2 regions of the Frankia sp. R43 genome follow, and region 2 is predicted to be linked to the other one. Evidence: riboswitches for the same ligand, from Rfam matches in the RefSeq annotation. Region 2 holds a riboswitch; the other holds the start of a gene.
The links. A riboswitch is a leader RNA that binds a small molecule or an ion and turns the genes downstream of it on or off. The one in region 2 is predicted to bind cyclic di-AMP.

Region 1: linked by a shared signal. The riboswitch ahead of ACG83_RS22925 (C40 family peptidase) and the one ahead of ACG83_RS38325 (peptidoglycan-binding protein) in region 2 are both predicted to bind cyclic di-AMP.

What each region holds. Positions count from the first base shown of each region.
Region 1 is NZ_LFCW01000005.1:470,886-476,581, forward strand. Features, by position in the region: gene ACG83_RS22920 (hypothetical protein) at 587-976, shown strand; cyclic di-AMP (ydaO/yuaA leader) riboswitch at 1,372-1,539, shown strand; gene ACG83_RS22925 (C40 family peptidase) at 1,665-2,651, shown strand; gene ACG83_RS22930 (PHB depolymerase family esterase) at 3,709-4,377, opposite strand; gene ACG83_RS22935 (type 1 glutamine amidotransferase) at 4,533-5,285, opposite strand; gene ACG83_RS22940 (MurT ligase domain-containing protein) at 5,282-5,696, opposite strand, start outside.
Region 2 is NZ_LFCW01000013.1:26,359-32,054, reverse strand. Features, by position in the region: gene glyA (serine hydroxymethyltransferase) at 1-1,167, shown strand, start outside; cyclic di-AMP (ydaO/yuaA leader) riboswitch at 1,688-1,889, shown strand; gene ACG83_RS38325 (peptidoglycan-binding protein) at 2,162-2,905, shown strand; gene mce (methylmalonyl-CoA epimerase) at 3,393-3,818, shown strand; gene ACG83_RS38315 (hypothetical protein) at 3,968-4,318, opposite strand; gene ACG83_RS38310 (LppP/LprE family lipoprotein) at 4,354-4,884, opposite strand; gene ACG83_RS38305 (DUF5134 domain-containing protein) at 5,004-5,612, opposite strand; gene ACG83_RS38300 (hypothetical protein) at 5,672-5,696, opposite strand, start outside.

The DNA.
Region 1 (5,696 bases), on a different contig from region 2:
TTCACATACTTGCTCCACACGGCGCCATCCGGATCCACCGACACATCCACACGGATCGGCTGCACACTGATGATGACGATGACCGGGCATCAGCCAGGATCGCGGCTCCCGGCCATCGCCACCCGCACCCCGCCCATGCCACGGGGCCATGACGGTCGTCGCGATCGATCACAGGCCACAAGCCACATCACTTATTGTGACGATCAGTCGGATGGCATCCAGTGGCCAGAACGGCGCAAGCCACTCGCCCGCCGCTTCGCTCCGTCACATCCGAAACCTTCCGTTGTCGACACGGAGATCTCCGATCGCTGGATCACACGGCAACCGGTGATGATCCATCCAGTCGGGTGCATCCGTTGGTCGACACCCGTCTGGTGGCCTCGACGCGCGCCGTCGTCCGTTGACTATGTGCCGGATCCTGCCGACCGCACGCCTAAAATCCCATGCGTCGACTAACGTAACCAACCGTGTCGGAACTTCGGCGATGGTCGAGAGCGGGGCGATGGTGCGCCTCCAGGCTGCCTTCCGCCCAGATCACGACGCCCCTCCAGCAGGCCCGCACCGCAGGCCGCGGCCGGAGTCAGCCATGACGCACCCCCAGCCGAGGCGACACGAGCTCTCGCTCCTGCCCGGCCGCGGCGATCTGATGGCCGAGCTCGCCAGCCGCCTGGAGGCTCTGGACGCGCTGCTCAGCCGGCTGGAGGACGCGGAGCGCCAGGCCGCGGACGCCGGCGAGCACATCATTCGCACCAGGCAGTGGCAGGAGGACACGGTCCGGACGCTCCAGGAGGAGCGAGCCCGGATGCGTCAACGCCAGCAGGCTCTGGACGATCTCGCCGAGCACGCGCGCGCGGCCGTCGAGGCCATGCAGAGCAGCTACCGCACTCTTCCGCCCGAGGTGACACAGCTCGCGATCGAGCTGCAGGTGCTCCACAACTCCGGGTTCCTGAGCCGCCGGAGCGGCCGTCCGCGCTGAGCCGGCCGTCCGCGCCGAACAACCGTTCCCCTGGGCAGGCCCGTCCACGCCGAGCCGGCCCGTCCACGCCGAGCCGCCGTCCGCGCCGAGCCGCACCCCTCCGTGGCCGTGCTTCACGGCCCGCTCCGGCGTCTGTTGCGGGCCGCCAGTTCGGAACTTCTCGTCACCTAAAGTGTTTGTCCGTGATCCTCGTGTGGCCGTCCAAAAACGTGACGTGAAGCTCAGCACCCCCTCTGACCTGGGCAGATGCGCTCCCGCAAGGGGCACTTCTTTGCACACTCGGTGTAGTTGGGGGGGACTAGTGTTTACCCACACCATCCGTGTGGACTAGTCTCGCTTGCGACGTCACGACAACACCGGGCCGAACGCCGAATCCTGCCCGCGGCCCCGGTGTCCCCTCCGAGTCGTCACCTCGGGCAGGAGCGGGGGACCCACCTCCACCGACCGGCACCAAGTAGTGGTGCGGGTCTAGGGGTGAAGTCCATCGCACGAAGGTCGCGCGACGGACCGGGCAGCCCAGCCCGAACCCGACAGCTCACCTCGCAGGCGTACGGGAAGGAACGCAACGTTGTCTGCGCAAAGCGTGCAGCTTGATACCGAGAGACGCCGGCAGCAGGAAGGCCGCGGCCGCCACCGGGCACCGTCAGCCCCCACGGCGTCGAGTCGAGCAAGAGCCAGGGCCCGAGCTGTGGCCGCCGTCACCACCGGGACTGTGGCAGTCTCCGGGGTCGCGCTCGCCGGATGTGCTCCGGACACCAACGCGGACGCTGCGTTTGATGAGGCGTCGAACACCGCCCCGATGACCCTCGCGACGCAGATCGGCTCGCGACTGGCCGTCGACGGGGCCATCCAGGTTGCGTCCGTGGCCGGCAGTGGGTCCACCACCGTGCTCGACGCCACCACCGACATCTCCGCGCCGACCCTCTCCTCGAAGGTCGACGTGGGCCTGCGGGTGACCAACCCCGAGGTCACCGTCAACGCGAACGAGCCGGTCAACATCGGTTTCTCGCTCTACGACGAGCAGACCAAGGCCCCGCTGGCCGACCAGCTCATCAAGGTCCAGGTCAAGCTGCCCACCGGGTGGGCGACCTTCCTGCACCTCACCACGGACGACCGGGGCCAGGCCTCCTACACGGCCCGAGTCCTGACGACCACCAACGTCACGGCGATCTTCGATGGTACGGACTCGCTGCAGTCCGCCCACTCCGAGAACGACGCCACCCTGACGGTTCGCCCCCCCGTGCCGGCGCAGGCCTCCCGTCAGGCCGTCCGCTCGACCGTCGAGGTCGAGACGCCCGTCGTCAGCGTGAACGTCGGAGCGAACACGATCGGCGAGAAGGCCGTCTACCTGGCATCGCTCCAGGCCGGCAAGCCGTACATCTACGGCGCGGAAGGCCCGAACTCGTTCGACTGCTCCGGGCTCGTGCAGTACGTCTACAAGCAGCTCGGCAAGAGCGTGCCCCGCACGACGGACCAGCAGTACGCGGCGACCACGCACATCTCCCAGTACAACAAGGCCCCCGGCGACCTGATCTTCTTCGGCACCCCGGGCAACATCTACCACGTCGGTATCTACGCCGGCGACGGCAAGATGTGGGTCGCCCCGCACAGTGGCGATGTCGTCAAGCTGCAGACGATCTACACCACTTCGTACCTGGTCGGCCGCGTCGCCTGAGCACCGTGAGTACCGGCCGGCCCACCTTGCTTTGCCGGCTGGCTCCGGGCTCCCCCCTGTTCACCTGATAAGCCGCACGCACTGACGGGGCAGCACGGATCGCCCTGTCCTCGGAACGAGCCGCCGCGCGATCTCCCCCTCCGGTCGCGCCCGGCTCCCGCCGCCGGGTCGGCGTTGGTCGGGATTGACTCCGGCCCGGCGGTCACCAGATCCGATGTGTGGTCCCCTGCACCGGACCGCAGCCTCACCTTCCGCAGACCTGCGAGCACGCCCCGTAGCCCGCACCGCCAGGAAGTGCCTGACGCCGCGCGACTCGCGCTCGCCGCGTGACCGTCTCGACACTTCCAGCACTTAGGCCGTTGCGACATCATTCTACTTCGGCATAAGCGGTGTAGATGCGGCGCAAACCGTCCAGAATGCGACCATCGGGCATCAACACCTGCCGCATAAACAAAACAGAACCACACGCGCCACCCACCCGGATCCGCAGATCGTAGATCCTTCCGGTGGGATGGACGTCAGATCCCCCCCCATCTGACGTCCATCCGGCCGGAAGGCCTCGGACTCCGCTGGTCGCCGTTCCGATCCCCCCCCCATTGGACCGGCGGCCAGCGGACCCTCCGCCACCCGGCCTCCTTGTGGCCTGTCGACGCCGTTACCCCCCTCCCGGCGACGCCGACAGGCCACGCGGGCCCCGACCGTGACTCCTCACCGGGATCACGGTCGGGGCCCGAACAGGAAATCGGCGCCGACGGCCGGAGGCAGCACCTCCGGCGCCCCTGGAGCCAGCCGAGAGGCAAGACCGGCAGGCCTGCTGATCCAACCTTCACCGGATCCGCAAGACCCGAATTGGCCAGCGGCTCCGCGACATCCTCGGCCGCCGCCGGACATCCGAGCTAAGTGACTAGTTCTTTGCAACTAGAGCAACTCGGCTGGAGTATGACGTGGCGGCCGATGCGGGGCCGATGGAGTCAGATGCGGGGCCGACCCCGCACCCCACACCCGTCCTCGTCGCACCCACCCTCGTCCCACCCGTCTCGTCGAGCCGGACTGTCTGTCACACGGTCCGGTGCAGGTCGCGGGAGAACTTCCACAGGGCGTCCGTGACGCCCTTGTCCCACTCGGTCTCGGCGAACCGGCCATGCGGCGTGACGTTGTCGCAGGTCGGCCCGGGCTCGGTGTCGAACTGCCCCACCACGCCGACCGCGGCGTAGATGGGCGTCGCCGAGGTGCAGGCCGCGAGCAGCGCCAGCCGGGCCCCCTCGCCCATGCCCCAGAGGTACACCCGGTCCAGGTCGATGTCGGACCGCTTCTCGTCCATATAGCGCACGACGTCGCTCAGGTACTGCACGTCCGCGCCTTTCGGGTCGTCCAGTCGCCAGGTTCCGGCGACGGCCTCCGGGAAAGCGAGCGCGAGATCCTTGCGATTCGCCAGCGAGGACACCTTGCTCCCCTCTTCCAACGTCTTCGCATCCGAATTGTCATCGTGCAGGATGATTACCAACGGCAACGGGTCGCCCGGATCAGAAGGCGCCTGGACGAGCAGTTCCCGGCCGGCCGAGGGATAGCTGTCCGGGATGGTCGCCTTTTCGACCTTTGGATGGCCCCGTCCCGCGGCCAGCCACCAGACGACCACCAGCACGACGCCAATGATGATCACGTTTCTCTTGTTCTTGCCCCACCAACCGGCAAGGGGATTCGACGCCACGATGCAACCGAACCACACCCCACGCCCGGAAATCGCCTGATTCGAAGCAGCGCGTCCCGGCAGACCCGTTCAGGACGACGCCGGAAGCGCCGGACGACGCCTGGGACAACGCCCGGACGACCATCACGCCACCCCGCCGCCCCCGCGACTGCCGGCCACCGGCGCGGGTGTGCTCAGCCCTCCGCGAGCGCGTGAGCTCTGGCGTCACGCAGGATGCCCACCTCACGCGGGCCGTCCAGCGGCGCCAGCGGGCCGTGCACCCAGGTCAGCAGCAGGTCGGCCAGGGCCGGGTTCTGCGCCAGCACCGGCCCGTGCAGGTAGGTGCCGATGACCTTCCCGTCGACGACACCATCGGTGCGGGCGGGCGTCCCGTCCCCGACGCCGACCCGGACCGTGCCGAGCGGGATGCCGCGGAAGCCCGGCAGCGGGCGGGTGCGCCCGCCATGGTTCTCATAGCCGTAGAGCGTCGGCAGGCCCAGCTGGGGGCTCGGTTCCACCACGATGTCGCCGACCGCGCGCGGCGGCGGCGGGACGTCCGGTGGTTCGAAGGAACGGCGGGTCTCGACGTCGATCAGGTTGACCCCGTCGTGGATCTGGCCGTTGCCCGCCGGGAAGGTCGCGCCGATCACCTGGTAGCCCGCGCAGACGGCCAGCACGGCCGCGCCGCCGGACACGGCGCGCAGCAGCGAGCGGTTGCGGCGCATGCCGTCGGCGGCCAGCACCTGCGGCTCGTCCTCACCGCCGCCCAGCAGGTAGATGTCGCAATCGGCCGGCACCACCTCACCGGCCGGCACCTCCACGATCTCCGCCCGCAGCCCACGCCAGCGCAGCCGCTGGGCCAGCACGATCGCGTTGCCACCGTCGCCGTAGGTGCCGAGCAGCTCCGGATAGATCAGCGCGATCCGGGTCGCCGAGGGGCGGATCACCGGGTGGTCCGCACGAGCAGGTCGCGGAACGCCGTGTAGTTCGCGACGACGTCCACCACCTTGTCGTTCGCCGCCGCGGCGGCGGCCTCGGCGTCGGCATGGACGCTGTGAGGAACCTCGGCATAGGCCAGGCGCACGCTCATGTCCTCCTTGCGGCCCCCGGTGACGAGCACCTGGCGGCCGGAGAGCCGCTCGAAGGGCACATCCCAGATCCAGGACGGGTCACGCCCGTCCGCCGTCTGCGAATTGAAGTCGATCACGACCGGCCGCGGCGGCGCCGAGTTCAGCAGCTCCATCATCTCGACCCAGCCGGCCGGGTTCTTCGCCAGCAGCAGGCGGGCCTGATGGCCGTCCTGGCCCAGCGGCACCTCCTGGTAGCGGCCCTGGACGTCGCCGATACCCCGCATCGCG
Region 2 (5,696 bases):
CTGATCGCCTCCGAGAACTACGTCTCCACCGCCGTCCTCGAGGCCTCCGGCTCCGTCCTGACGAACAAGTACTCCGAGGGCTACGCCGGCAAGCGCTACTACGAGGGCCAGCAGTTCATCGACCCGGTCGAGACCCTGGCGATCGACCGGGCGAAGGCGGTGTTCGGCGTCGAGCACGCGAACGTCCAGCCGTACTCCGGCTCGCCTGCCAACCTGGCCGTCTACCTGGCGTTCCTGCAGCCGGGCGATGCCGTGATGGGCATGGGCCTGCCCTCGGGTGGCCACCTGACCCACGGCTGGACGGTGTCGGCCACCGGCCGCTGGTTCCAGGGGGTCCGGTACGGAGTACGCCAGGACACCGGGCGGGTCGACCTCGACGAGGTGCGCGACCTCGCGCTCCAGCACCGGCCAAAAGTGATCTTCTGTGGTGGGACCGCGATCCCCCGCACCATCGACTTCCCCGCCTTCGCGGCGATCGCGGGCGAGATCGACGCCGTGCTCGTGGCGGACATCTCCCACATCGCCGGCCTGATCGCCGGTGGCGCCCACCCCTCGCCCGTGGGCCACGCGCCGGTCATCACCACCACCACGCACAAGACCCTGCGCGGGCCCCGCGGCGCGATGATCATGTCGGACGCGGCGCACGCGTCCGCCCTCGACAAGGCGGTGTTCCCAGGCCTGCAGGGCGGCCCGCACAACCACACGACCGCCGCCATCGCGGTCGCGCTGCGCGAAGCCACCACCCCGGACTTCCGCGAGTACGCCCACCGCGTCGTCGCGAACGCGAAGGCGCTCGCCGAGGCGCTGTCCGCCCGCGGTTTCGACCTCGTCACCGGCGGCACCGACAACCACCTGATCCTGATCGACCTGACCAGCCGTGGCGTCGCCGGCAAGCCGGCCGCGAAGGCGCTGGACCGGGCCGGTATCGAGCTCAACTACAACACCGTTCCGTTCGACCCGCGCAAGCCGTTCGACCCGTCCGGCGTCCGGCTGGGAACGGCCGCGATCACCACCCGCGGACTGCAGCCGGAGCAGATGCCGACGCTGGCGGGCTGGATCGACGAGGCCGTGAAGGCCGCGGGCGATGACGACGAGACCACCATCAGCCGCATCGCCGGCGAGGTGCGCGACCTGATGACGGCCTACCCGATGTCCGGCTGGGTCTGATCACATCGCACATCCGCTCGGGCTCGCCCGGTCCGCTGGCCGGGCGAGCCTGTTCCTGACGGCGCGGTCGACGGGAGAGCGCCCACACCGCCAGCTTGCCCGCGACGTATGGGGCGGTTCCGCGGAACCGCCCCGCCAGTCACCGTAGGACGTCGGCGAGGGCCCCACGGGGACGGGGCAGGGTCCGGTATTCCACTCTCGCCGGAGATGCTACGCACATCACAGCCGATTCGGCGATCGCGAGCCGACAGGCCTGCCAGGGATCACTGCGGATCGGTCACCACCCTCCGCGGACGACCCGGTCACCACGCGCAGCTCAAGCAGCCGGCAGAACGCCGCATACACCACATCGGCGGCACCTGCGGTACTCGGCGGACCCTCTCCCCCTCTTCGTCGCGTACAGTGCGCATACACCAACCTGTTGTACGCATCGTGACTAGGTAGCGCCACAAAAGGGCAAAAACTGGGACTTGCGACTACCCTTAGTAGTTCGTTACGGTGTGTTGGCACCAAACAAGCGACGGGTCGTACGCCGAGTTCTGCCCTAGGCCCGTCGTCCCCTCCTAGTGACCACCAGGGCAGAAGCGGGGGAACCAGGTTCCTCCGGATGGCCACCGCACCCAGGCGGCCGTCCTCGGGGTGAAGTCGCCGCGCAGCGCGCGCCGACCGGGCTTCCCGGCCCGAACCCGACAGCTAACCTCGCAGGCGTACGGGAAGGATCTGCGTGTACGCATGCTTGGAATAGCAGCCGGGACTGCATCCGTCCCTCGGAACGCCGCCGCGGTAACGCCGCGCCCGTAACCCGGGGTTGACACCGGAGATCTGGGGCCCGCTCGGGCCCAGACAAATTTCACGCCGATAGCAGAACGCGCGTCCATTCGTGCGCCTTTTTTCGCGACCCCATTTCGTCGCGACTCATTGATCCGTGTACGGATCACTGGCGCCCGAAGACGCCCTACCCGCCTGCTCTTCAACGTAGAAACGAGATATCTTGATGTCGACCGGAAAGCACCGCAAGTCCCCCAGCGTCCGCCGCCGAGGCCGTGGTCGCTCCGCTGCTGTTGCCGCGGCGAGCGTCATCGGGGCATCCGCCGGCCTGTTCTTCACCGCGAGCCCCGCCAGCGCGGCGGTAATCTCGGACACCAGCATCGCGCAGGCGGCGAAGAACGCCGGCCTGAACTCCTGCCGCGGAATTCCGCTGAGCACCTGGGTCGCCGTCGCGCTCGCCGAGTCCGGCGGCAACACCACCGCCCACGCGACCGTCGGCGAGGACTCCCGCGGCCTGTGGCAGATCAACATGCGCGCGCATGCCAGCTGGGTCGGAAACCGCGACCTCTACGACCCGAACGTCAACGCCTGGGCCGCACGGCAGGTCTGCCAGAGCCAGGGCATCACCGCGTGGAGCGCCTACACCAACGGCATGCACACGAAGTACCTGGCTCGTGGAGCCGCAGCAGCCGCGGCCGTGGGCAACTCGGTGAGCACCACGGTGTCCACCGCGCCGTCCACCAGCGCCAACCGCGCCGTCGACTCGGGCTACATGCGGCTGGGCGTGTCCGGCCCCCGCTGGGATGTCTCCCTGGTGCAGGACCAGCTGCGTAAGCTCGGCTACCCGATCGTCGTCGACGGCTACTTCGGACCGCAGACCAACCACATGGTCATCGACTTCCAGAAGAAGCACGGCCTGGTGCCCGACGGCGTCATCGGCCCGCTCACCCACAAGGCCCTGTTCGGCTGATCGGCCGCACAACCGAATACCCGAGCGAGCGACCGGTCGATCAGCTGCCCCTCGTAAGCTGATCGGAATCGTCGATCGACTCGACGCACCGTCCCCGCCGCGGGCCCCTGGACATCCAGAGGCGTCACGGCGGGGACGCCGCGTTTTCCGGCGATAAGCCGCACCCCTGGCATCGACTCGGCAGAAATGCGATCCAGCCGAGCTCCAGGCACCGTTACACGCCTTCCATTAATCACTACAGACAACACGGATCTTCTTGTGGGTCCGAGCGGGGAATTCATACCGACTGCGGTGACTGGGACCTTCCCGCACCACTCGTCATGAAACTTCGACGAAGCCCGGGGTGACGCGCGCCACAGGTCGGTGGTGACCGGGACACGGCGTACTGGATTCAGTGGACCGCAACGCCGTATCCGGGCACTCTCGGAGGCTGGGCCCGGGCCGGACGCCGCCACGGGCCGACCGTCCTACGACCAGGAGCGATGTTGTGCTGACCAGGATCGACCATGTCGGGATCGCCGTGGCCTCGCTGGAGGAGGCCATTCCTCGCTACGAGGCCGCATTCGGCCTGACGGTCGCGCATCAGGAGACCAACGAGGCGCAGGGCGTGCGCGAGGCCATGCTGCTGGTCCACAAGGGCGACACCGGCGGTTCCTACGTCCAGCTGCTGGAGCCGATCCGCGAGGACACCCCGGTCGGCAAGTTCCTGGCCAAGAAGGGGCCGGGCATCCACCACATCGCCTACGGCGTGGGTGACATCGACTCCGCGCTGGCGGCGCTCACCGTCGCCGGCTTCGACCTGGTCAACAAGACGCCCGTGCACGGCACGGCCGGCAGCCGCATCGCCTTCATGCACCCGAAGGGTGTCGGCGGTGTGCTCACCGAGTTGGTCGAGGCACCGGAAGGGCACTGACTCGGCGCCCCCGCACCGGCTGCACGCACAAGGCACCGGGCGTCGGCCATCCCGCCGACGCCCGGTGCCCCCCCAGCCCGCAGTCCCCAGCCCGCAGCCCGCAGCCCGCGATCACCCGTGGGCCGTGAAGGCCCGCCCGGCTGCCATCGTCACCACAGCACCGCGATCGCCACATTGGCCACCCCGAGCCCACCTGCGGCGTGAGCCAGGGCCGCCGGCGCCTCGCGGCCGCGGGCGTTGCCCACGACGGCGATGCCGGCGACGGCCGCCGCGACGACGAGCTTGACCGCGATCTTGGCGTTGTCCACGTCCCGGTCCACGGCCCCGCTGGACGCCAGCCCCACCAGGATCATGCCTGTGACGATCTGGACGAGGGCGCCGTGCAGGATGCCGGGCGTGATGACCGGATGCGGCGAGCGGATCTGCGCGAGCCACCCTCCGACAATCATGGCCATCCCGACCAGGTGAAACACAACAACGATGTCGTAGACCACGCCCATGACGTCTTTTCTACAGGACGTAGAACATGGCCGGCTCAGCGGCGGCTCGTCGGAGCCGACCAGTCGTTGGTCGGGATCGGGTCGAGCGCCTGCACCGCGGTGCCGTTCCACCGGAAGCGCACCGTGGCCGCCCCCGCCGACGGGCAGCACATCGGATCATCAGGGCGGTACAGGTCGTACTGAAGCGCCACGGTGTCGCTCGTGGACCACACCCATCGCACGTTCGCACTCGGGACGCTGTCGGTTCCGACGAACCGGCCCTGACTGAAGAAGAACGCCTGCTGCGGATGTCCGTCCACGGATGACGTCAACCGCCCCACGATCGCGCTCAGCGCCCAGGCGGGTTCGTAGCTGCTGCTCCCCATCGGCGTGTAGCCGCGTTCCCGCACCAGCTGCACCGCCTGCGCGGGTGTCAACGCACCGGCCGGGGCGGCAGGTGTCGCGGTGCCTGATGTGACAGCCGGTGTGCTCGCCGGTGCGCTCGCCGGTGCGGCGAAACTCGCCGAAGCCGTCACGGTCAGCACTGCAGTGAAGGTCAGCACGAAGATGAGCACGATGCGCCGCATGGGTCGCCCCCTTGGCCTCGTTTCCGCCAACCGGGTGACCATAGGCGCCCGTGGCGCGCTCCGCCCGCCAGGAAGGCGATTCGCGCGCTATCGGAACAGCGCGGATCAGAACATCGCGGTCAGACGTGCCCGAGAAACATCAGCACCATCCCGCCTGACATGACAAGCCTGGTGCCACGCGGAACGACCGGATCCGGAAACGCCCTGACCAGCCAGGCGGTGATCCTGCGGGCGGATGTCCGCGCCGCCCAGCGGGCGGGCAGGCCCACCAGCGCCACCAGGCAGGCTCCGGCGAAGACGGCGACGCACCAGGCGCCGAGGGCGCCGTCGGTGCGCAGCGGCCAGCCCGCGAAACCGACCGCGCCCGACATGCACGCCATCGCCGCCGACTCGACGACGACCATGGCGCAGCATGACCAGACTCCGGGCGTCCCACAGTGCGGATGCAGCACCACCATCGCCAGCATGACGAGCGCGAGTGCCAGGTACACGGCGAAGAACGGCCACGAGCCGATGAGCCGCGGCGGGCCGACGAACATCACCGCCATCCCCGCCGCGACCAGCACGTGGGCGACTTCGATCCAGCCGTCGGCGACCATATGGCCAGCCACCGGATGGCCAGCCGCCGGATGACCGAGCGTCAGGCGCCCGGCCGGGGTGGAGCGAAGCAGCCCGTACAGCCGCACGAGGTGAACCGCCGCCACCACCGCGGCCGCCGCGGCAGCCACGGCGGTGACCGGCCCCGGTAGCGGACCGAGCTCGGCCGCTACGGAATGAGGATGACCGGTCACCCTCCGGCGGCGATTTCGGCC